DNA from 3 places in the Paenibacillus sp. EB106-06-01-XG199 genome. Region 3 is predicted to be linked to each of the others. Evidence: riboswitches for the same ligand, from Rfam matches in the RefSeq annotation. Region 3 holds a riboswitch; each other region holds the start of a gene.
The links. A riboswitch is a leader RNA that binds a small molecule or an ion and turns the genes downstream of it on or off. The one in region 3 is predicted to bind thiamine pyrophosphate.

Region 1 (7,905 bases), on a different contig from region 3:
TTCCGATTGATACGCTGATTTCCGCAGAGCGAATTGCGGAGATTGTACAGCGTACACGAGCCGGCGGCGGCGAGATTGTCAGCCTGCTCGGCAACGGCAGCGCTTATTACGCGCCAGCGGCTTCCTTGGTCCAGATGACTGAAGCGATCCTGAAGGACAAGAAGCGGATTATCCCGGTAATCGCCCTGCTTGAAGGTGAATACGGTTATGATGGGCTGTTCATGGGCATTCCGGCGCTGCTGGGTGCGGACGGCATTGAGAAGGTATATGAACTGGAGCTTACGGCAGAGGAGAAAGCGGCTTTGGATAAGTCGGCAGATTCGGTACGTGCCGTTACTTCGGTAGTTAGGATTTAAGCAGTAACCTGCGGGAGCCCCCATTTTAGAAATTATAATGGGGGTTTTCTTTTCTTCTATTTGTTGGTTAGGTATAATTGAAGTGTAACTAAAATCACTGAAAACATTAGAGGAGGTATGTTATGGGTCACTTTTTGTTTTTTCTACATATGATCGGTACATTGGCGCTGGGCTTTTATCTGGTGCTGCCGTTTGTTCTCGGGCGTGTCCAGAAGCTGAGCGTCCCTGCGAGAGAAGGAACGCTTAGCGCTATCGGCGGCTTCAACCGCTTCGCCCAGTACGGTCTGGTCATCCAACTGCTGACTGGCGGCTATATGATGACGAAGGGTGAATATTCGGTACCGTGGATGATCGTGGTGGTTGTTCTGCTGCTTGCTATGTTTGCACTCGGCGGCATCATCAGCAAACCATTGCGTCTTGCCGCAGCCGGCATGCGCGAGAACCGTGACGTATCCGCAGAGACAGGCAAAATCCGTACCTTGAGCCTGCTGCTCATGGTGGCGCTGGTGCTGATGGTGTTTTTTATGGTGTACAACAGCATTATTTAAGACTTCCTTCATAGAAAGACTACAGAAAGCCCGCCTCCGGATTGACATGGAGAGCGGGCTTTTGGGTGCAGACATTACTTCAGGACAAGTCTATCGGGTACCACCCAGCCATGCCGCAGTCACAGTCTGCATATATCTGCAACTCCATTGCTGGATTAGTGCTTTCTCTGTAAAGTATATCGCCTTCCCCGGCAAAAACAACTGACATTTTAGTTTGACCGCGCCCAAGGTGTGGTAAGTAACATAACGTAAAGCAAATAAAGAGATGATCTGCAGGTGCATAAACCAGACACCCTGAGCCAACCCTAAAACGATGAGTAACCAACAGGTACACAGCGAAAGGAGAATGGATCATGCCAGACAACACGCAAACCAAAAAAACATTACCTCCGCAGGTGCAGGACCGCCAGCCCGGAATTGAAAGTGAAATGAATCCGCTGCCGGAATTCGAGACCTCAGCCTATAAGGCGGCGGGCAAGCTGCTGGGCAAGGCGGCTCTGATTACAGGAGGAGACAGCGGTATTGGCCGGGCGGTTGCCGTTCATTTTGCGAAGGAGGGTGCGGATGTCGTTATTTCCTACCTCAATGAGCATTCCGATGCCGAAGAGACTAAACGCCAGGTAGAGCAAGAGGGAAGGAAGTGCATTCTGATCGCCGGCGATATCGGCGTGGAGGCGTTCTGCCAGGATCTGATCAATAAGACAGTGGAAGGACTCGGCAAGCTGGACATCCTGATTAATAATGCGGCAGAGCAGCATCCGCAGGAGAAAATTGAGGATATTACCTCTGAGCAGTTAGAGCGGACATTCCGCACGAATATTTTTTCGATGTTCTATTTGACCAAGGCAGCCATGCCCCACCTGAAAAAAGGGTCCACGATCATCAACACGACTTCGATCACAGCCTACCGGGGCAGCCCGCAGCTGCTGGACTATTCGTCCACCAAAGGGGCGATTCTCAGCTTTACCCGTTCTCTGTCGATGAACCTGGCGGACAAAGGCATCCGGGTTAATGCCGTAGCGCCGGGTCCAATCTGGACACCGCTTATTCCGTCGACCTTTGACGCGAAGAAAGTCAGTGAATTCGGCGGCACGCAGCCAATGAAACGCCCGGGACAACCGGAGGAGCTGGCTCCAGCCTATGTATATCTGGCTTCCGACGATTCATCTTATGTAAGCGGACAGGTAATGCATGTGAACGGCGGCGAGGTCGTAAACGGCTAAATGCGGTTGCTGATTCCATTGCTATGCATAATTAGAGTCTGGAGCGGAATCTTGGGTTCCGCTCTTTTTGATGCAGGCCTCTTTTAAAGGATGGCTCTTCAAGGAATAATATGTTAGTATATGAAACGTTAAGCGTAATTGAATATGGATTTGTCACTAGGGGTGCCGCAAGGCTGAGACGAACATACCCGTTCGGACCCTTTGAACCTGATCTGGTTTATACCAGCGTAGGGAAGTGGAGAACGAATAACTGCAGCGGGGCTGAATGGCCCGGTATTCCTGTATATATTCCAGACTGCCTCCTTTACGGGGGTGGTCTTTTTTGTGTTTGCCGGTAATGCAAAAGAACAGGAGAAGGTGAACATGTTGAAAGAGATACATTTGATCTCGGATGGAAAGCAAAATCCGGCGCAGTTTGTTCAACTGGCTGCGGCTGTGCATTTCATAGTGGATTATATCCATCTCCGGGAAAAGGCAATGTCTGTACGGGAGCTCATGTCTCTGACGGAGCAGCTGATCATAGCAGGGGTTCCGCCTTCCAAGCTGGTGATCAACGACCGGGTAGACGTTGCGCTGGCCGCAGGGACGGGCGGGGTCCAATTGGCTTGGCACAGCCTGCCGCCTGCCGCAGCACGCGGCATAGCACCGGGCCTGCGATTGGGAAGGTCGGTGCATTCCCCGGAGGAGGCGGCCGAATCCGGCCGGCAGGGAGCGGACTTCTGCCTGTTCGGGCATGTGTTTCCCTCGGCCTGCAAGCCGGGGCAGCGGGAACGCGGATTGCAGCAGCTGGCTGCGGCTGTCCGCTGCAGCAGCATTCCGCTGATCGCCATAGGCGGAATTGAGCCGGGTAATGCCGGTAAGGTTCTGGCAACGGGTGCTGCCGGAATTGCCGTAATGTCCGGAATATGCAGTGCGGGAGATCCTGTGGCCGCCGCTACAGCCTACAGATCAGCAGTTCAGGCCGTACCCTAAGCCTGAAGCCATGAATAATGCTCCTGCACCAGTTAAAGGAGGTGAGCAAGCATGAATTTGATCGTGAATGGAAAAGGCGGGGCCTATGAAGAGAGCTGCCGGACTGTAGCTGATCTGCTAAGCCGGTCAGAGTGGGCCGGGAGACTGGTTATCGTGGAGCTGAATGGTGAGATCGTCGGCAAGGACGTTTACGAAGATACGCTGCTGAGCGAAGGTGACCGCGTAGAGCTGGTCCATTTTGTCGGCGGGGGCTGAAGCCGGTGTGTGTTGCCGGATGAAAGCAGTAAGAGGCAAGAAGCAAGAGGTAAGACGTAAGACGTAGGAAGTAAGAGGTAAGACGTAGGAAGTAAGAGGTAAGACGTAGGAAGTAAGGGGTAAGACGCAAGACGCAAGACGCAAGACGCAAGACGCAAGACGTAAGACATAAGACATAAGACATAAGACATAAGACGTAAGAAACAAGAGTTAAAGGTAAGACATAAGAGGTAAGATCAAAACTCAGCGTATCAGCAACAGAAGCACCGCATTTAAGCGGAGCCACTATCTCAGGAGGCGATTGTATGCAAGATTCTTTCGTTATCGGCGGAATTCCTTTATCCAGCAGGCTGTTTATCGGAACCGGAAAATACAGCCGCAATACCCTTATTCCCGAAGTGATTGCACGCTCGGGTTCACAGGTCATTACTGTGGCTCTGCGCCGGGTTGATACGGAGAGCAACGACAACATTGTTACTCATATTCCCTCCCATATGACGCTGCTGCCCAATACCTCTGGTGCGCGCACAGCCGAAGAAGCGGTGCGTATTGCCAGACTGGCCAGGGCGGCAGGGCTGGGCAATTGGGTGAAGATCGAGGTGATTAATGATCAGAAATATTTGCTGCCTGACAATATGGAGACGGTTAAAGCCACGGAAATATTGGCTGCAGAGGGTTTCGTTGTACTGCCGTATATGAGCCCCGATCTTTCGGCAGCTATCCGGCTCAAGGCAGCCGGAGCTGCCGCTGTTATGCCGCTGGGTGCGCCCATCGGCTCGAACCGCGGCCTGCAGACCAAGGAGCTGCTGCGGATTCTGATCGCAGAAGTGGATCTTCCGGTGATTGTTGACGCCGGTATTGGCAGACCTTCCGAGGCTGCTGAGGCGATGGAAATGGGAGCATCCGCCGTGCTGCTGAATACGGCAATTGCTACTGCGCGTGATCCGCTTCTAATGGCGGAGGCATTCCGTGAGGCGGTATCGGCAGGGCGCAAGGCTTATCTGGCCGGACTGGGGCCGGTGGAGGAGGCGGCAACGGCCTCTTCGCCGCTGACCGGCTTTTTGTTCTAGCCAATGGAGAGAAGGAGGGAGGAAAGAGCATGAGCTTTTATGATACGCTGACCCGGCTGGAGCAGCTTCCTTACGAGACATTATGGAAGCAGTATACTGCCGTGGATGTGAAGCGGGCGCTTCGTTTGGAGCATCTGGACGAAGACGGGCTGATGGCACTGCTGTCTCCGGCGGCGGAGCCTTACCTGGAGGAAATGGCGCAGAAAGCGCAAAGATTGACACGTACGCACTTCGGGCATGTGATGCAGCTGTTTACGCCGATGTATTTGGCCGATTTTTGCGTGAATCATTGCACTTATTGCAGCTTTAGCTCGATTTATGACTTTCCGCGCAAAAAATTGACACTGGAGGAGGTCAGGCAGGAAGCAGAAACCATCGCCGCTACAGGCCTGCGCCACATTCTTATTTTGACTGGCGAATCCCGGAGTGAAAGTCCGGCCGCTTATGTGAGGGAGTGCGTGAAGGTGCTCCGTGACTATTTTTCTTCTGTCAGCATTGAGGTTAATCCGCTCTCTACGGAAGAATACAATGAACTGAGGCTGGCAGGGGTAGACGGTCTTACCTTGTATCAGGAGGTCTACCATCAGGAGACCTATGGGAAGCTGCATGTGAAGGGTCCGAAGAGAGTCTACCGCAACCGTCTGGATGCACCCGAACGCGGCTGCCGCGCCGGGTTTCGATCTGTGAATATTGGTGCCCTGCTGGGGATGTACGATTGGCGCCAGGAAGCTCTGGCCACTGCCCTGCATGCGAGATACTTGCAGGATAAGTACCCGGAGTGCGAAATCGGCTTGTCGATTCCCCGCTTTCGCCCGTATCTCGGAGAATTCAATCCGGCAAGTGATGTAACCGACCGTGCGCTGGTGCAGATCATACTGGCTTACCGACTGTTTTTGCCCCGTGCGGGCATTTCATTGTCCACGCGGGAACCGGCAGCTTTGCGCGACCATCTGGTCCATCTCGGCATCACTAAAATGTCCGCAGGAGTATCCACCGAGGTAGGCGGGCATACCCTTGAAGGCGGAACCCCGCAGTTTGAAATCTCGGATGGCCGCAAAGTGCATGAAATTACAGAAATGTTGTATGCCAAGGGACTGCAGCCGGTTTTCAAAGACTGGGATATCCTGACAGATCCGCTCCATTCACCAAAGATTACACCGCCCCATCAGGTGGACTCGCTGCGTTAATAAAAAGCGATCAAATTGCTGCATTCAATCTGCCGAATCCGCCCCGGTCTCACTGCTCATGCCAGCGGACAGCTCGTCCAGCGACATTTCAAACCCTGGAGCCATATGGGCCAGGAAATAATCCATCTCCGGCAGTTCCAGTACGCGCAGCTTCGTCGCGGTCTGCTCTTTGGCAGCAGCGAACTCGCGGTTGCCTGCAGCGACCTCCCAGACGCATTTCAGGTAGGCGTCCAGCACGTCCGCTGCTTTGACATAGCGCAGCAGCCCGGCATCCTCTGAGCCGGGCGGGCTGTCCTGCGGCTGCAGGAGCGGCGCGTAGACCGCACTTAGCTCCGGCGGAATCATCGCCGCCAGACGTTCGGCGGCGACCCGCTCCATGTCGCGGAAGCTGGACAGCAGCCGCGGGTTGTTATGTTTCACCGGCGTAGCGATATCGCCGGTGAATACCTCGGAGGCGTCGTGGAACAGCGCCATCACGGCAGCACGGTCGGCATTTAGCGACCGCCCGAAATGAGCGTTGCCGATCGAGCACAGCATATGGGCCAGCAAAGCTACCTGGAATGAATGCTGCGCCACGTTCTCCGGGGCGGTGCTGCGCATCAGGCTCCAGCGCTGAATATATTGAAGACGATACAAATAGGCTGAAAAATGGTAGTTCAATTTTTAAGTAACCCCTTTCATGAGCCGATTAATATGATATTATAATAACTAATTGTAACAGAGTTTAGACAACCTGGAACTGATGGAGAGGAGTCCTGAATGAAGATGCAGCATTTTGAAGACAGCATTTATAATCTGATCGTAGAGACCTCCACAAATTTGCCGGGCGATGTGCGCAGGGCAGTAGCGAAGGGGCGCGCGCTGGAAGACAGGGCGACCCGCTCGGGACTTGCTTTGACCACGATTGCACAGAATATCGGAATGGCTGAGCTTCAGGTATCACCGATCTGTCAGGATACGGGGATGCCGACGTTTATTATTCATACACCTGTAGGCGTTAACCAGATAGAAATGAAAAAAGATATACACAGCGCCATTGTCCGGGCGACCCAAAACGGCAAGCTGCGTCCCAATTCGGTAGATTCGCTTACCGGTGAAAACAGCGGAGACAATCTCGGCGCCGGGACACCGGTAATCCATTTCGAACAATGGGAAGAAGAGGGCGTAGATGTCCGGCTCATCCTGAAGGGCGGCGGCTGCGAGAACAAGAATATCCAATACAGCCTTCCGGCAGAGCTGGAAGGACTGGGCAAAGCTGGCCGTGACCTCGACGGCATCCGCAAATGTATTCTCCATGCCGTCTATCAGGCACAGGGACAGGGCTGCAGCGCGGGCTTCATCGGTGTGGGCATCGGAGGAGACCGCACGACAGGCTATGAGCTGGCCAAGAAGCAGCTGTTCCGTAAGGTGGAGGATATCAACCCGGTAGAGGATCTGGGCAAGCTGGAAAATTATATTATGGAGAATGCCAACAAGCTGGGCATCGGCACGATGGGTTTCGGCGGCGAAGTCACGCTGCTGGGCTGCAAGGTGGGAGTAATGAACCGGCTTCCGGCCAGCTTCTTTGTCTCGGTGGCCTATAATTGCTGGGCCTTTCGCCGCCAGGGCGTGTTGGTTGATCCTGCGACCGGCAAGATCAGGGAATGGCTGTATGAGAGCGGCACGGGGATTTCCGTTGATGATGCTGGAGTATCTTCGCCCGAGCCGGTAAGTGTACATGCCGCAGGAGCTGCCGGGTCCGGTGTCGTTCCCGAGGATGCCACGATTCCAGGGGCTCCGGCTGTTTTGCCGGCCGCTGAAGCTGCTGAAGGAGCAGGGCAACCTGCAACGGCCGGCGGATCGCGCGAGGTCCGGCTGACGACGCCGATCAGCGAGGAGGATATCCGCAGCCTGCGGGTTGGCGATGTGGTAATCCTGTCCGGGGAAATGCACACCGGCCGCGATGCGCTGCATAAATACCTGATGGACCACGAAACGCCGGTTGATCTGAACGGTGCAGTCATTTATCACTGCGGTCCGGTCATGCTGAAGGATGAGGAAGGTTGGCATGTAAAAGCGGCAGGGCCGACTACAAGCATTCGCGAAGAACCGTACCAAGGGGATATTATTAAGAAATTCGGCATCCGCGCCGTGATCGGCAAAGGCGGAATGGGCCCCAAAACGCTGAAGGCTCTGCAGGAGCATGGCGGCGTATATCTCAACGCTATCGGCGGAGCCGCGCAATATTATGCCGAATGTATCAAGAAGGTAAGTGCAGTTGACTTTATGGAATTCGGAATCCCTGAGGCGATGTG
Region 2 (7,905 bases), on a different contig from region 3:
CGGCTGGAGCCGGACGTGTGTCTTATGGACATCGAAATGCCGCTGAAGAGCGGGCTGGAGGTTGCGGAGCTGCTGAAAGCCAAAGGCTGCCGGACGAAGATCATTATCCTGACGACCTTTGCCCGGCCGGGCTATTTCGAACGGGGCGTGAAGGCCGGGATTCAGGGCTATCTGCTGAAGGACGAGCCGGTCGACAAGCTGGCGGATGCGATCCGGCGCGTCATGGAAGGACACCGTGAGGTCTCTCCGGAACTGGTCTTCGGCAGCCTGCGGGAAGAGAATCCGCTGTCCTCCCGTGAACGGGAGATTCTGCGGCTGGCCGGTGCAGGGCAGACGGCTGGTGAAATTGCCGGGAGTTTGCACCTCTCGTATGGCACAGTCCGCAATTACATCTCGGAAATTCTGGGTAAGCTGGAAGTGAAAAGCCGGATCGAAGCCGTACGGCTGGCTGAGGAGAAGGGCTGGATCTAGGCGTTTATTATCTCTTGATATTCCCGAATGCTGTGGCGGGCGTGCTACAGGTGGATTGTTACTGGTTATGTACGGATAAATTGTGATAAGGCTGAATGCTATATGGAGCGGCGGGAAGGGGGCTATTAGTCTCTTTGTGGAGCCGATGTATGCCTATAGCTTAAAGGGAAAGGGTCCCGCTAATTATGCCACCGACAGAATGATGGGTAATCAGAGGGATTTACTACCGGTAATTCCTTGAGAAATGGAAAAATGGCCTAATTACTGAATAATACAGGTAGTAATTCCCTCTAAATCAATATTAAGTGGGTTTTATATAAAATTAGCGGACAAGTTTCCTTTTGTTTGTGTTGCTGAGCCCTGCGCTGCTGAATCAGTGCGCATTCGTGTGCCGTTATCTTGAAATAACTACATATTAATAAGACCAGCCGTCCGGTTCATAGGGCGGCTGGTCTTTTGTAGAGGCTGTTAAGCGGATATCGCTTAAGACTACTTGGAACTCTTCGCCTGCTCTTCCCGCATCCACTGTGACAGCTGGCGCTTGAGCTGGAGGAATTCCGGCGAATCGGCGATTTCCTCACGGCGCGGCCGGGGAAACGGGACATCGACCGTATGCAGGACGGAGCCGGGACGTCCAGAGAACACATAGATGCGGCTGGAGAGCAGCAGCGCTTCTTCGATGTTGTGGGTGATGAACAGCACGGAGCGGCGGTTCTCCTCCCACAGCTCCAGCAGCCAGCGCTGCATTTCGCTGCGCGTCAGCGCATCCAGCGCGCTGAACGGCTCGTCCAGCAGCATCAGCTCCTGCGGCGCGAGCAGCGCCCGCAGGAAGGCAGCCCGCTGCTGCATGCCGCCCGACAGCATATGCGGGTAGGCCCGCTCGAAGCCGCCAAGGCCGACCTTGGCCAGCCAGTGGCGGGCGGTTTCCCGCGCCGCAGCCTGCGGCGCGCCCTTAAGCTCACCGGCGAGCAGGACGTTGTCCTCGATGCTTCGCCAAGGGAACAGCGCGGGCTGCTGCGGCATGTAGCTGATCTCTCCGCGCTGCCCTGTAACAAGGTTGCCGTTCATGCTTACCGTTCCGGCATCCGGCAGCTCCAGGCCCCCGATAATATGGAATAAAGTGCTTTTTCCGCAGCCTGAGGGTCCGACAATCGAGACGAATTCCTGCGGCCGCACTGTAAGGGATACGTTATCCAGCACGCGGGTTTCGCGGCGGCGGTGGGTGAAGGTTTTGGAGATTCCTTTTACCTCAAGTGCAGGCGGTAAGGTCCTGGCTTCAGGAATGCCGGCTGCTTCAGTGCCGGATGGCGGGTTATCTGTAATATGCGGCATTGTCGGCCATCCTCCTTTTCTAGGAACTTTTGCGCGGCTTCCAGCGCACCAGCCATTTCTCCAGCAGCGCGATAAGTGCGAACAGCACAAGACTGAGCAGCACGATGATGGCAATGGCGACGAATACGCGGTCTGTGCGGTAAGCGGATTTTTGCAGCAGCATGTAGTAGCCGATGCCCTTGTCAGCTCCGATCCATTCCGCGACAACAGCGCCCATTACGGCGTAGGTGGCCGAAATTTTAAGCCCCGAGAACAGGGCGGGCAGGGAGCCCGGAAGCTCCAGCTTGGTGAAGATCTGCCATTTGTTCGCGCCGGCCATCTTCATATAGTTCAGCATGGTCCGGTCGCTTTGCATCAGGCCGCCCATGGCGGCGACTGAAACCGGGAAGAAGCAGACAAGTGTAATCAGGACAACCTTCGGCAGCAGCCCGAAGCCGAACCAGATAATCAGCAGCGGCGCGAGCGCAATCGAGGGCACATTCTGACTGAGAATGAGCAGCGGGTAGAGAGCTCTCTTGAGCCAAGGCAGCAGATGCAGCAGCAGGGCAACAATAAGACCCACGCCTGTGCCGATGGGGAAGCCGATCAGGGTAAGGCGCAGCGTAGCCGCTGTATGTGCCCAAATGCCGGAAGCATTGCCCGAGGTTTCCCGGGCGATATCGCTTGGGCTGGGAAGGATCCATGACTCGATATGGAACAGGGATACCGAAACTTGCCATAACCCCAGAAAAAAGACGACCGCCACAAGGGGCGGCCAAATCTGTTTCCAATACGATCTCACGGCCGGTATTTCTCCGTCAGTTTGTCCATGCTGATTCCATTCGGGTTATGGGCGATTTTGATCTGGGAGATGACGCTCGGACTGCCTGCGGCAATCAGCGCTTCATGCATCTGGCGCACAACCTCAAGCAGCTCGGTGATGTCGCCCTCCATCGTGGTCTCCAGCGGGTTAACCTGATGTTTTACACCGGATTTCTGAATCACTTCGATGGCTTTGTCCACGTAAGGAATCGAATCCTCGTTGTTCGGAGTTTTGGGAATTACCTGAATGCTTAGCAATGTATTGGCCACAATATATCAATCCTCTCAGTTTAAATCACTTCATCCTTAATCAGTTAGCTGGCAAAAACTCATTCGTAAATGTGCTTGGAACATCCAGCGGCTGATCGAGCAGCTTCAGGCCATACATCCAGTCGGCGTAATCCTGCCAGACCTCGCTCTTCTGCTCGCCCCAGCGGACGGCATCATCCTTGTATTTCGGGCTGAGCCATTTCTGGCTGGCCAGGACCAGCTTGGGGTCCAGCTCAGGAACAGCTTTGGAAAGAATGGCTGCGGCTTCCTCCGGCTGATCAATGGCGTATTGATAACCTTTCGAGGTAGCCTTAAGGAAAGCCTTCACCAGCTCCGGATGTTCGGCAATTTCCTTCTCGCTCGTAGTCAGTACCGGCGTGTAGTAATCGAGCTGGGGTGCATAATCCTTGAGGTAGAGCATGTCGAGCGGTTCTCCGCGCAGCTCCGCTTCAATCCCGGTCCAGGCATAGAAGATCCAGGCAAAATCAATGTCGCGTTTCACGGCGGTGAAGAAGTCCGCTTCACCGATGTTCACCAGCTTCACCTTTTTCACATCTCCGCCTTCGGGGTCCATAATGGCTTTCATGGCCGCTTCTTCGGCAGGGGAACCCCAGCCGCCGTAGGTTTTGCCTTCGAAATCCTTCGGTGTCTTAATATTGCGGTTTTTCGGTGCAGCGAACCCGGAGGTATTATGCTGAATGATAGCGGCGATGGACACAAGCGGCACCTTCTGCAGGCGGGCCAGCGTCAGTGCCTCTTGGGCACTGATGCCAAAAGCGGCTTCGCCCGAGGTAACCATCGTGTCGGAACCGGCAGCGCCCGGCTGCACGATTTCAACATCCAGCCCTTCCTCTTCGTAATAGCCCAGCTCTTTTGCCGCATAAAGCCCGGTATGATTCGTATTCGGCGTCCAGTCCAGCGCGACCTTGACCTTGGTCAGCTCCTTCGGAGCGTCCGTTGCTGCCCCGGCAGTGGTTTCAGGAGCAGCGGTGCTGTTCCCGGCAGTCTCTGCCGCATTCCCCCCGGAGTTCCCATTGCTATTGCCGCATCCGGCAATGGCAAAGACCAGCATGCAGGTGAGGCTGAGCTTTAATACTTTTGTGACTCCCATTTCTCTTCTTCTCTCCTTCCAGCAACCCTAGTCTTCCAAATTCTGAATAGTCCCATACAAAAAAGGTGCCCCGAGAATCGGGACACCAGTTACTTGCGCAAGGTTGTGGCTTGGGCCATAAACGGCCGTAAGCGATTGACGATTCCTACGCTGGCATTATCCAGATCAGGTATAAGGGTCAGTATCTTGTGGGATACAATCTCAGCCGGCCAATTCCAGCACCCCTGGTACTATGAAGTTATAGGTATTGCTGTGTTCTTACGGTGTATTATAGACGCCTGCTCCATAGTTGTCCAGTAGCAACTCTGCTTAGCTATCAAGCTTCAGCGGCAGGCGCCACGGCCCTTTGAGCAGAAAATGCGGCTCGGACAGCTTAAAACGCAGCTTATCCTCCCCGGGTTTTGTTTCTAAATGGAGGGTCTTCATCACGCCGTAGGTCTGGTCCGTATTCACCCAAGAGAACGAGCTGTTGTCCGCCTGCCCCGGATAGCGAATAAGAAAATGCTTCAGCGTCCGCAGCTTTGCGGCATTGAAATTCACATTCACATCGACGCTGGCAGCCGTCTCGCCGGTACGTTCAATGCGGGTGAACTCTACCGGAAAGCCCGCGATTTCCGCGCGTGTGTGGAGCATTTGCTCCTGGCCGATATCAGGCAGCGGAATCTCTACTTCTGCAGATACAGCGTCATGATCTGAAACTTCAATATAAGGAATGAAGACCGTATAAGGCCAAGCGCCCGCCCCGGCAGTCTCATGAAACCGGAAGTCGGAAGGATAGGACATGGATTCAGGCTGCTCCAGTGCCGCCTTTTCTCCTGCTGCGTTCTCTATATAGAGACCTGATCCAGGGACCAGCGGCTCCAGTCCGTAAGCATGGACAGTCAGCCCGGATTCCGCCGTCAGAGTGGGCAATAACTGGACACGGACAAGCCCGCCGCCAAGGTCCACCGGAAAAGCAGTAATCCGCACATCCTGCTGTATATCGCTTGCGCCGAGTTCCCCGAGCTCCTCAGCTGTCTTCGGAGCGGTGAGCTGTAACGGACCAACGGTTGTGCCGACCAGATGCAGGGTTAGAAGATTATTCTTCTTCAGTTGCAGCGGTTGAGTTGAACTGTAGCTGCCGTACCACTCACTCTCCGAGGACGAACGCATGTAAGAGGTGAAAGTATAGCGGTTGCCGCCGATATTTGCCTCAAATTCGCTGACTTCAGGGACTTTCCGGCCGCGAAGCGTAATACTCCCGCCAAGCTCTTGCAGGAGAACGGCATCTACGGTCAGACTTCCGTCCCCCAGAGCAATATCATAGGATTTGCCCAGCACATAGATCCGGTCACCGGGGCTGTTCTCCACGACGGTGCCGAAGCCAGGAAGGAAACTCAGCGCCTTTCTTAACCCGGCCTGTACCTCAGGAGAGAAGGCGAGCATACCGGCAGCAATGAGTATTACCGCTGCTGCGGCCGCGAAGATATTCCGCCTCCGGGATCTCCGGGCGAAGGAACGGACGGTGTGGACAGCGGCTTCAGGCTCCAGACGGGCAAGTGTACGTGCTTTGATGCGGGCGAGCGAAGCTGTCTCCTCTTCGTCTGCCAGGTGCGGACCTTGGTTAATCTCCGGCAGTACACCTAAGGCAAGTTCCGCATCACTGAAGTTCATAGAATCAATCATTCCGAACAGGCGCTGTTCCTCAATTTTCATGTCTTTGGCCATGTTGCGCCTCCTTTCCCTGACTCTCAGACAGGCCTAGCGCCTGCTTGAGCAGCGTCCGGCAACGGTATAAGCGGCTTTCGACTGCCTTTTTACTGAGACTGAAGGTTTGCGCAAGCTGATCAAGGCTCTCATAGAGGAAATATCTGCGCAGAAACAGGCTGCGGTCCGGTTCGCCCATCTGCTGCACGCAGCCGATCAATTCACTGGCCGTCTCGCGGGAAAGAACTTCCTGTTCGGCGGAAATTTCGTTCCGTGCAGCTCCGGCAGCAGCAGCTTCCCCGGTTCCGCCCCGGCGCTCATGATAGTTTCCGGAAGCTTATCAATCCTTGGTATAAAATCTTTTTCTGCGGCGGCTGCGGATTCCGTTCCACAGCTCTTTCAGCGTCAGGAGGATGCTGACGAGGATCCCGGTGAAGGTGAGCAGCAGTGCCAAATATTCAAAAGGAGAGTATTCCAGCATTTTGCTCCATTCAATGCGTCCCTTCAAGTCTTCAATAACCTGGTTCATCCCGTAGATGCCGCTCACCACTGTAAAGACAGTCAGAATCATCAGCAGCGTATCCCGGCGTTTAGCCTGGAATTTCTCCTGGTACTGGAACAGGTCGTTCAGGGTCATTTTGACTTCATCAAAGAGGGCATCATTGCCGTATACTTTGCGCAGCTGGATGAAGATCTCCCGGCCCTGCGACTGTGAAATCAGCTCCAGAAAATAAAACTTGGCCGAAAACTTGTTAATCAGGAAGATCAGATTCTCAATTTGATCATAATCGTGGTTGATACGCAGCCGGGAGTGGAGATTGGAAAGCTTCAACAGGACGATTTTGTGGAAAATACTAAGGAGCAGCCCGTAGTAATACTGCCCGTACATCTGATTGACCAGTGGAGTGGCTACCTCCGGTTCGGCCCGGCTCAGGCAGCAGAAAGTCTGCTCGTTGGTCATATAGTAGGTATCCGGCCCCCAGCGGTTGTACGAATGTGCCTGGCAGTACTCTTCGATATACTCGGGATCGCTGGCGCTGATATAGGGTTTTCCGTACAGATTCAGCCCATCCAGCTGGGAGGCGCGGTAACGCAGCTCCACGCTGATCTCGTCTGCATCCTCCTGCCGGTTGAAGCCATAAAAGGCTTGGACCAGCATTCGTTCGTCTACGAAGAAGGGAAGTGTCTCAAAATAGGCCCCGTCAATTTCCGATTGGTCCATAAACGGCTGCAGGCCATCGGCCAGATTCCTGAACACAAAATCCTCCACCTGATCGAAGGTTTTGTCCTGGTAATGGATATAGGTATGTTTGTCCTGGTAGGAGACATCCTCGAGTGTGCGGAAACGGTCGGCGAATTCCAGCGCTGTGCTGAAGGGCAGGTTCTCTTCCTCGATGCGGACTCTTACGGTCAGAAATCCAAGCTGAAACGGACAAATGAATACATCCGTCGAGAGTACCCGGAAGTTTACGGATTGCTGTGTCATTTCCAGCCTGCAGGCCAGATTGTTTACCCGGGAAAACCGGCGGAAGGAATCTTCTTTATCCTTGTCCCGCGGGAATAAGACATGGGCTGCGAACGGCAGATAGCTCCGCTCCATTTTCTCATGGGATACGCAGTAGCCTTCGCCGTAATAAGCATCCTCCAGCTCTTTGTTGTTGAGAAAAAATCGGGTGAAGCCGTCAAGCCCAAGCTGCCGGGCCAGGCTCTTGTCCTCACCGTCCTTGATGGAGAAGGGGAAAATAAACTGCAGCAGAACGGTATGTAGTGTAGGTTCGGTGTGTTCGGAGAAATGCTCAGTCATTAACGATTCCACCCTTATGCACAGGATTTTGACATCTTCTATATTACCCTAATTTCCAGGCTGCCAAGCTGAGTGAAAATAGGATTCCTGCAATAATGGCCAGCGTCTGCAGCCACGGCGATGACATACACCCAGCCCCAGGGCGGGAGAAAAGCATAAGTGAGTTCATGATTTTGCCCCGGATTCATTCTGAACCGGACGGGTACACTATAATAAGCACACATATTGGAAAGGAGCTGTTTCGTCAATGGATAACAATGAGCTGGAGCAAAATATCATCAAAGCGCTGGATGACAATAAGTTCGGTTCCTTCGGCACGATAGAAGCCGGCAACAAACCTAAGGTGCGTTATATGGCAGTATTTCATGAGGGGTTAAACATTTACCTCGCTACCAACCGGAAGACGCATAAGGTAGAAGAGCTGAAGGAT
Region 3 (7,905 bases):
CTTCCCCGTCCATCACAGGCATAACGATATCGGTCAGGATGATATGCGGACGCTGTAATTCAATTAATTCAAAAGCCTCTCTTCCGTTGGAGGCCTCGCCTGCAATCTGAAACCCTTCCCCTTCCCAATCCAGCAGATGGATTATCCCCTGCCGTACCAGCATTTCATCGTCCACCACCAATATTTTGCAGAACGTTGTGTCCATGGCTTCTCCTTTTTGCGAACAAAAATACACTGAAAAAACAAAATGAAACCCGCTTGATTAAGGGGTTCCATCTCACCGAAACAAACTTATCCACCAGAAATGAAACAGCTTTCATAATCTGATTTACATTATAGGTATACGCCCGGAGACTGTCAATTGAGAGGGGGAGGGCGATTAGCGGCAGTCCCGGACCGACGGTTTATTTATAGATCAGACCTCCGCCTTCCTTAAACTCTTCTGCTTTATCCCGCATCCCTGCGGTAATCATCGCTTGCTCCGGTTCTTCTTGTCCCTCCTGCACCCTCGCCGTATCGCGGATACCATGAGAAATGCGCATACTGCAGAACTTGGGTCCACACATGGAGCAGAAATGAGCCGTTTTGGCCCCTTCCGCCGGAAGGGTCTCATCATGATATTCCAGCGCCCGTTCCGGGTCGAGCGACAAATGGAACTGGTCCCGCCAACGGAACTCGAAGCGCGCTTTGGAGAGTGCGTTATCCCGATCCTGCGCGCCCTTGTGTCCTTTGGCCAAGTCGGCTGCATGGGCGGCAATTTTATAGGTGATGACGCCTTCCCGCACATCATTTTTATTAGGCAATCCTAGATGCTCCTTCGGGGTAACATAACACAACATCGCCGTGCCGAACCAGCCGATCATCGCCGCTCCAATAGCCGAGGTGATATGGTCATAGCCGGGTGCAATATCCGTAGTCAGTGGTCCCAGTGTGTAAAAAGGAGCGCCATGGCAAAGCTCAAGCTGTTTATCCATATTCTCTTTGATCAGATGCATCGGTACATGGCCCGGGCCTTCCACCATCACCTGAACATCATGCTTCCAGGCAAGCGAGGTTAATTCACCCAACGTCTCCAGCTCGGCAAACTGGGCTTCATCATTAGCATCGGCAATGGAGCCTGGACGCAGCCCGTCACCCAAAGAGAACGCCACATCATAAGCCTTCATGATTTCACAAATATCCTCGAAATGTGTATAAAGAAAGTTCTCCTGATGATGGGCCAGGCACCAGGCCGCCATAATCGAACCCCCTCTGGAGACGATGCCCGTCATTCTTTTGGCCGTTAATGGGATGTAACGCAGCAGTACCCCGGCGTGAATGGTGAAATAATCCACTCCCTGCTCCGCCTGCTCGATCAGGGTGTCCCGGTATACCTCCCAAGTTAAATCCTCGGCCTTGCCGTTTACCTTTTCCAAAGCCTGATAGATTGGCACTGTCCCGATAGGCACCGGAGAATTGCGGATAATCCATTCACGGGTGGTGTGAATATTTTTACCCGTCGACAAATCCATGATGTTATCCGCTCCCCAGCGGGTAGCCCATCTCATCTTCTCTACTTCTTCATCAATGGAAGAGGACACCGCCGAATTCCCGATATTAGCATTGATCTTTACCAGAAAATTCCGCCCGATAATCATCGGCTCACTCTCCGGATGGTTAATATTCGCTGGAATGATCGCACGGCCGCAGGCTACTTCCTCTCTAACAAACTCAGGAGTTACATTTTCCCGGACTGCGATAAATTCCATCTCCGACGTAATCAGGCCTCTGCGGGCATAATGCAGCTGGCTGACATTGCGGCCCTCTCTGGCTCTCAAGGGACGACGTTGCAAGCCCGGAAACACCTCTGCCGCCGGCTTCTCTGTGAGATTCCCGTTATCCTCCGGCTTAACCGCTCTTCCCTCATAAGATTCGGCATCTCCCCGCTCCGTGATCCACTGAAGCCTGTGAGGCGTTAACCCCTTGCGGATATCGCTATAGGCTTCATCGTTAGTATAAGGCCCGCTTGTATCATAGACACGGACAGGAGCATTCTCCGCTTCTCCGGCCGTACCCGTGGTTCGGCTTAATGTAATCTCGCGCATCGGAACTTGAATATCAGGCCGTGAGCCCTCCACATACACCTTGTGACTTCCCGGAAAAGCACACAGATCAACCTCATGTTTCTTCTCTTGATTCAGCATCTTATTTCCTCCTTAAGGTTTGAGTAAATAAGAAAACGCGCAAAAAAGCCGCTCCACATGGAGCGGCTCAAAAATCCATATAAGGCTAACGCCAACAATGAAATAAAAGTCCGGCTCCACTTTCCTACGCTGGTATAATCCAGATCAGGTTCAAGGGTCCAGGAATGCATTTTTCCCGTCTCAGCCTATTCAGGCTCCCCTAGTGGTTTCTTATTTAGTTATGTTAAAGTTACAGAGAAATCCAGCAATTGTCAACCGGTGTTCTTATAAAGGAATTGGCAAATCATAAATATCGATTGCATCAGATGAGCACTGTTAGCTTAGCTGACTTTTTATGCACACGATAATTTTCCCTTTCGCACGGCCTTCTCCAAGATCACGAAGGGCATGGGCCGCGCCGCTTAACGGATATTGCCGATCAATAACTGGCACTACGTAGCCTGCTTCGACAAGCTCCTTCCAAACCATTTGATCCTCGTGGTTCGGCTTATGGATTAGAAGTGCTATTTTCTTTTTTTCAAACCAGGCAGACAGCGGTGCAACCAACAGAGCCAGGAGGATATAAGAAAAGGAACCGCCGACCATGACATACGTACCGCCTGACGTTAGTGCGCGCTTCATCGCGACAACCGGACGGTTTCCAACGACATCGAGGATTAAATCGTATCGTTGTCCGCTTGTGGTGAAGTCATCTTTGGTATAATCCAATACATGATCCGCCCCGAGGGTACGCAGCATATCCAGCTTCTCGGCGCTGTCAACGCAGGTCACTTCCGCTCCGGCCCATTTGGCATATTGAACCGCAAACGTACCCACTCCGCCACCGCCCCCATTGATCAGAACCCGATGGCCCTTTCGCAGCTTTCCTTTGTCACGCATGCCCTGCAAGGCTAGAACGGCTGCCTGAGGAATAGCCGCTGCCTGCCCGAAGCTCAGGCCTGCCGGCTTTGGTGACAAGGCTTTCTCGCTGGCACATACATACTCCGCAAATCCGCCCCAGCCGCAACCGGAAAGGTCCCCGAAAACCTCGTCCCCCGGCCGGAATCTTTTGGCATTGGCACCCACGGCGATGACCCGTCCTGCGATATCTGCGCCAAGAATACGGTAACGGGGTTTACGGAGCCCGCCAAGGCGGTTCATGAACGGTTTGCCGCGGAGGAGATCCCAATCCCAGGAATTAACAGAGGCAGCGTGGACCTCGATCAACACTTCATGGTCTTGCGGTGCAGGGATATCCACTTCTTCAATACGTAAGACTTCTGGCGATCCGTAGGTATCATAGACCATCGCCGTCATCGTGCGTGCTACTCGTTCGCTGGGTAAGCCTGTATCCATCATCTCTTCTCTCATGGTCATTCTCCATTCGATAGGCATTTTATTCTCCAAGGAAAATGTAATTCCCTTTATTAGAATAACCGTCTTCCTCTTTTATGAAAAATGCTGAGCTATATTACTTAGATACTCTTCCTCAACCGTATTTTTCTTCATACTTATGAGCATTTTCGCATCTTCTCCCACTACATAACGGAATTTGCTTGTACCGTCTGTGGCCGCTTGATAAATAGTGTCAGCTACAAGTGCTGGTGCCGAGGCATAGTCTGGAGCTTTTTCCATTTCCCCTAATTTACCCAGAAAGGCAGTAGTGAATGATTTATAATCCGTTAAGTCATCATTAAAAAAGAACTCCATCGATCTTCCGCCAAAGTCCGTGCTAATGGCTCCTGGTTCAATCAGCTTTACTTTGATGTTTTGTGATGCTAATTCAAAAGATACGGATTCAGAAAAACCTTCTACCGCGAATTTAGTGGAGTGATACAGAGACATCGTAGGAAAGGTCACGATCCCTCCCATTGAAGAGATATTGATTAGCAACCCTTCCTGATTAGATCTAAAATGTGGCAACATGGCTTTAGTCATACTAATAAGACCAAAAACATTCACTTCAAATTGTCTTCGGATCTGCTCATCCGTAGCTACTTCTATAAGCCCCATTGTCCCGTATCCGGCATTGTTCAGGAGAACGTCAATTTTACCAAACCGCTGGACAGCTTCAGCTAATGCAGATTGGATGGTATCTGTTTTCTCAACATCTAACCGCAACACCAACACATTGTCCAATGTGATGAATTCAGTTTCTTTTTCAGGTGCACGCATCGTGGCTACTACGTTCCATCCTCTTTCAGCAAAATGTTTTACTGTAGCTCTCCCAATGCCGGATGAAGCACCCGTGACAAAAATTGTTTTCAATAAAATCCCTCCTAAATGTATCAGAATTCGTTAAATACTGCTATTCCCTTCCACTAACTGCTCCATGCTTAACAATCCCTCGGCAATGGTTGCAAGTTTAGCTTTATATTCTGCTATCCCAATCTGGATGCAAATGATCTGGGCCGGGTGCATTTCAGCTTTATAATGTGAATACTGCTCTAATAACTGATCTAACTTTTTTTGTGATTCCTCTTGTACTTGCTTCAACCAAAAAATCACCTTGTCATACCCCACAAATCGGCCAAAATAAAGCCTCATCATAAAATCGGATTTCTTACTACTGTCTCCCTCTAGTGGCGCTAGTAAATAGTCGTTAAAACAATCTCGCCCTTTAGCCGTTATGTTATAAACATTCTTATTTGGCTTACCTTTCTGGGGCACAATTTCCTTGGTTATTAATTCTTCCTTCTCCATGCGGGCAAGCGTAGGATAAATCGTGCCATAACTAGAGCTATAGAAATTAGATAACACATTCTCCAATAACTGCTTTATTTCGTAGCCAGTCAACGCTTCTTTCATGAGCAAGCCTAAAATAACATCCTGAGTGTTCAAGAATAGCTCCTCCTTATTTAAAGATATCTACACATCACACTTAGCAATATAACAGACCAATATATATCAAGTCAATATATAAGACTTAAGTAAAAAAAAGCCGAGTGAAATCAGCAGTGAATGCCTGAAATCAACTCAGCTTGTCATATGTGCTTAATTTACTGAACTAAAGTATTCTGATAAAATCCCCACCAAAACTTGCTTATAATCATTTAATTCATAAGAAGAGTTATTTACTTTTTTCTTGGTTAAGTTTATGCCGTTAAATATCTCTTCTTCCAATTCTTTTCTTGCCTTCAGTACCTCCAAGGTTCCTTCTAACCCTGTATAACCCTGCTTTTTTCCATACCCTTGGTTAGTATAATATTCAATAAATCCCTCCGACCATTCTTTAGGTCTTTCCCTAACGGCCTTTCTGAAAGAGTGATCAAGATTGTTCTGCTCTACGTAAAGCAGCAATGGATTCAGCCGCTCCACAATCGCTGCCAGTTCCAGCACATAACTTATAACGTCTTCCTTCTGTGCACCATATTTAATCATCCCAATGGTTACAGGGTTTTGTATAAAACAACAATCAAAAACAAAGGTGTCTGAGCCATTTAAAACACTTGCTGCAAATCCCTTCCAACGCTCTGTTATCAGTTTCCTGTTTTGATCAAGCGACAATTCATAAACATCATTTTTGGTAACTGCCTGCAATAACTCATCTGGAAAATCAGGCCCATATTCATTTGCGATTTTTCGATATTCCAGGAAATAATGGTTCCCTTGTTTAATCACTCGATTATTCAACAAATCCCGAAACTTCCCATGGGTACTCAATAATTCATTGAATTCATTTTTCTCCAAATAGGCGACTCCCTCATAATCCGCTGGATGCTCCAAATCCCCTTCTAAAAACAGCTGAGATTTAAGGTTCATTTCCGTAAGAATTTCATGGACTAATTGAGCCGTTGTTGTTTTCCCGAATCCTGGTAATCCCTCAATCAAGACTAACTTCGGTTTCATAATAAAATCCCTCCAATCATTATTAGGAGGATATGTAGGTTAGGAGTGATAGAGATACGGTTTCCCACAACATTAAAAGCGGATACCCTAAGGTATCCGCAGAATGGGTTTACATTACACCTTTCCCTGCATACCCTGTAAGCTCAAAGAAAAGCATGCTGAATAAAATAGTGTAATCACTATTACAGGCATCCTTTCGCATTGTTAATCTTTACAGAGTAATCCACATGATCAGGTTAACGCTCCTTTGTATGCATCTCTATTAGTTAGATTAACATTGAGCAGAGTTGAATTCAATCCGGGAGCCTTCTTCAAACCACCCCGCTAGTTTAGCTGATACAGATTCCACTTTTGCGCGTTTGAGCCATTGTCATCCCAAATTTGAACATTGGTTCCATTTTCAGTACCAGCAGCAGCGACATCCAGAGCTTTCCCGCTGTTGCTGGCAATCAATTTATAAGCACTTCCAACTTTAACAATGCTCCACTTCTGATTGGAGCCGCCGCCATAACTCCATAATTGCACATTCGATCCATTGGCAGTCCCCATCTCGGCTACATCCAAACCTGTATTGCTATTGACGTTAATAACCTTATACAAGCCTCCGCCAACATCTGTGATTATCCATTGCTGAGCGCCCGTTCCGTTATCGTCCCAGATCTGTACATTTGTGCCGTTTGCAGTGCCTGCAGCAGCTGCGTCCAAGGCTTTACCGCTGCCTACATTAACCATTTTATAGGTTTTACCAGAAACGATACCGTCACTTGGAGGTGTCGCTGACTTTATCTGATCTCTGACAAATTTACCAGATGCCGTTAACTGCGCGTCAGACCATCCTCCATAAGGGCTTGCGCCAGGCACCAATGCAGCCGAGGCTTCCGTTTTATCACATAACGACCAGTTGGTCCAACTCAGTTTTCTGTCTTTCATAAAATCCGTCCATACTTTAGATTCAGCAAGGAAAGGACCACCGTCTCCAGAAGCGTCACTCGTTCCCCACTCTGTGACGAATACGGCCACACCTTTGCTCCTTGCATAATCAATACGATCTCTCAGCCATGAACCGTGAGTTCCAGCATAGAAATGTGTTGTATACATAATGTTGCTTTGGGCGATGGGGTTATTGGCGGCATCATGCACATCCTGGCTCCATGTTCCGGTTCCTACGATAATGATTCCATTCGTATCAATGGATCGGATGACCGGAATCATTTCCTCTGCATATGGCTTAATGTGGCCGTTCCACGTAGCATATCCATTAGGCTCATTGGCGATTTCATAGATCACATTCGGATAATCCTTATACAAATTGGCCATTTCTGCAAAAAAACCTTTTGCCTGTTCTTTATAAATATTCGGATCTTTTTCACCCAGCACATGCCAATCGATAATCACATAGATTCCCAGATCAATTGCGGCCTGTACAGCTTCTTTCACCTTATTTTTTTGCGAAGGATCATTGATATAGCCGCCATCTTGCGTATACATAGCTGGCCGGAATACAGTTATTCCCCAATTGTCTCTCATCCATTTCATGCTATCATAATTCACGTACTGCCCAAACCACTGCAACCCATGGGAACTCATCCCCTTTAATTGGATCGCTTCTCCTGCCTGATTCACTAATTGGTTCCCAGAAACTCGCAGTTGGCCATTTTGGGCTACGACTGAATTAGCCTCGGCCTTCACTTTTTGCGGTAGGACAAAAGATACGGTCATGAAGGTGATAATTAATGCACAAAAAACCGCAATCATTTTTTTGACCATATAAAGCTACCTCCTTAAATGGTTTGCTGCACTTTCCCGTGCTCTATTTTCCGAATAGATTCATCCCCCCCTTCACCAAACTTGCAAATCTATGGGGTGCCTTATGAAATCCCTATACTCAGTAAAC

Region 1: linked by a shared signal. The riboswitch ahead of AC3WT9_RS32155 (thiamine phosphate synthase) and the one ahead of thiC (phosphomethylpyrimidine synthase ThiC) in region 3 are both predicted to bind thiamine pyrophosphate.
Region 2: linked by a shared signal. The riboswitch ahead of AC3WT9_RS24380 (ABC transporter substrate-binding protein) and the one ahead of thiC (phosphomethylpyrimidine synthase ThiC) in region 3 are both predicted to bind thiamine pyrophosphate.

Annotation. Positions count from the first base shown of each region.
Region 1 covers NZ_JBYTDQ010000016.1:27,661-35,565, forward strand. Annotated here, with positions in the region: gene mdh (malate dehydrogenase) at 1-356, shown strand, start outside; gene AC3WT9_RS32145 (hypothetical protein) at 479-904, shown strand; gene AC3WT9_RS32150 (SDR family oxidoreductase) at 1,258-2,127, shown strand; TPP riboswitch at 2,276-2,378, shown strand; gene AC3WT9_RS32155 (thiamine phosphate synthase) at 2,491-3,099, shown strand; gene thiS (sulfur carrier protein ThiS) at 3,151-3,354, shown strand; gene AC3WT9_RS32165 (thiazole synthase) at 3,660-4,424, shown strand; gene thiH (2-iminoacetate synthase ThiH) at 4,454-5,611, shown strand; gene yfbR (5'-deoxynucleotidase) at 5,636-6,271, opposite strand; gene AC3WT9_RS32180 (fumarate hydratase) at 6,377-7,905, shown strand, end outside.
Region 2 covers NZ_JBYTDQ010000007.1:242,619-250,523, reverse strand. Annotated here, with positions in the region: gene AC3WT9_RS24400 (response regulator transcription factor) at 1-471, shown strand, start outside; gene AC3WT9_RS24395 (ABC transporter ATP-binding protein) at 961-1,803, opposite strand; gene AC3WT9_RS24390 (ABC transporter permease) at 1,823-2,584, opposite strand; gene AC3WT9_RS24385 (thiamine-binding protein) at 2,581-2,874, opposite strand; gene AC3WT9_RS24380 (ABC transporter substrate-binding protein) at 2,915-3,985, opposite strand; TPP riboswitch at 4,111-4,221, opposite strand; gene AC3WT9_RS24375 (hypothetical protein) at 4,295-5,692, opposite strand; gene AC3WT9_RS24370 (hypothetical protein) at 5,670-5,891, opposite strand; gene AC3WT9_RS24365 (hypothetical protein) at 6,012-7,475, opposite strand; gene AC3WT9_RS24360 (pyridoxamine 5'-phosphate oxidase family protein) at 7,723-7,905, shown strand, end outside.
Region 3 covers NZ_JBYTDQ010000011.1:130,246-138,150, forward strand. Annotated here, with positions in the region: gene AC3WT9_RS29315 (response regulator) at 1-205, opposite strand, end outside; gene thiC (phosphomethylpyrimidine synthase ThiC) at 405-2,183, opposite strand; TPP riboswitch at 2,288-2,394, opposite strand; gene AC3WT9_RS29325 (NAD(P)-dependent alcohol dehydrogenase) at 2,499-3,557, opposite strand; gene AC3WT9_RS29330 (SDR family oxidoreductase) at 3,612-4,430, opposite strand; gene AC3WT9_RS29335 (PadR family transcriptional regulator) at 4,461-5,003, opposite strand; gene AC3WT9_RS29340 (P-loop NTPase family protein) at 5,157-6,011, opposite strand; gene AC3WT9_RS29345 (cellulase family glycosylhydrolase) at 6,336-7,778, opposite strand.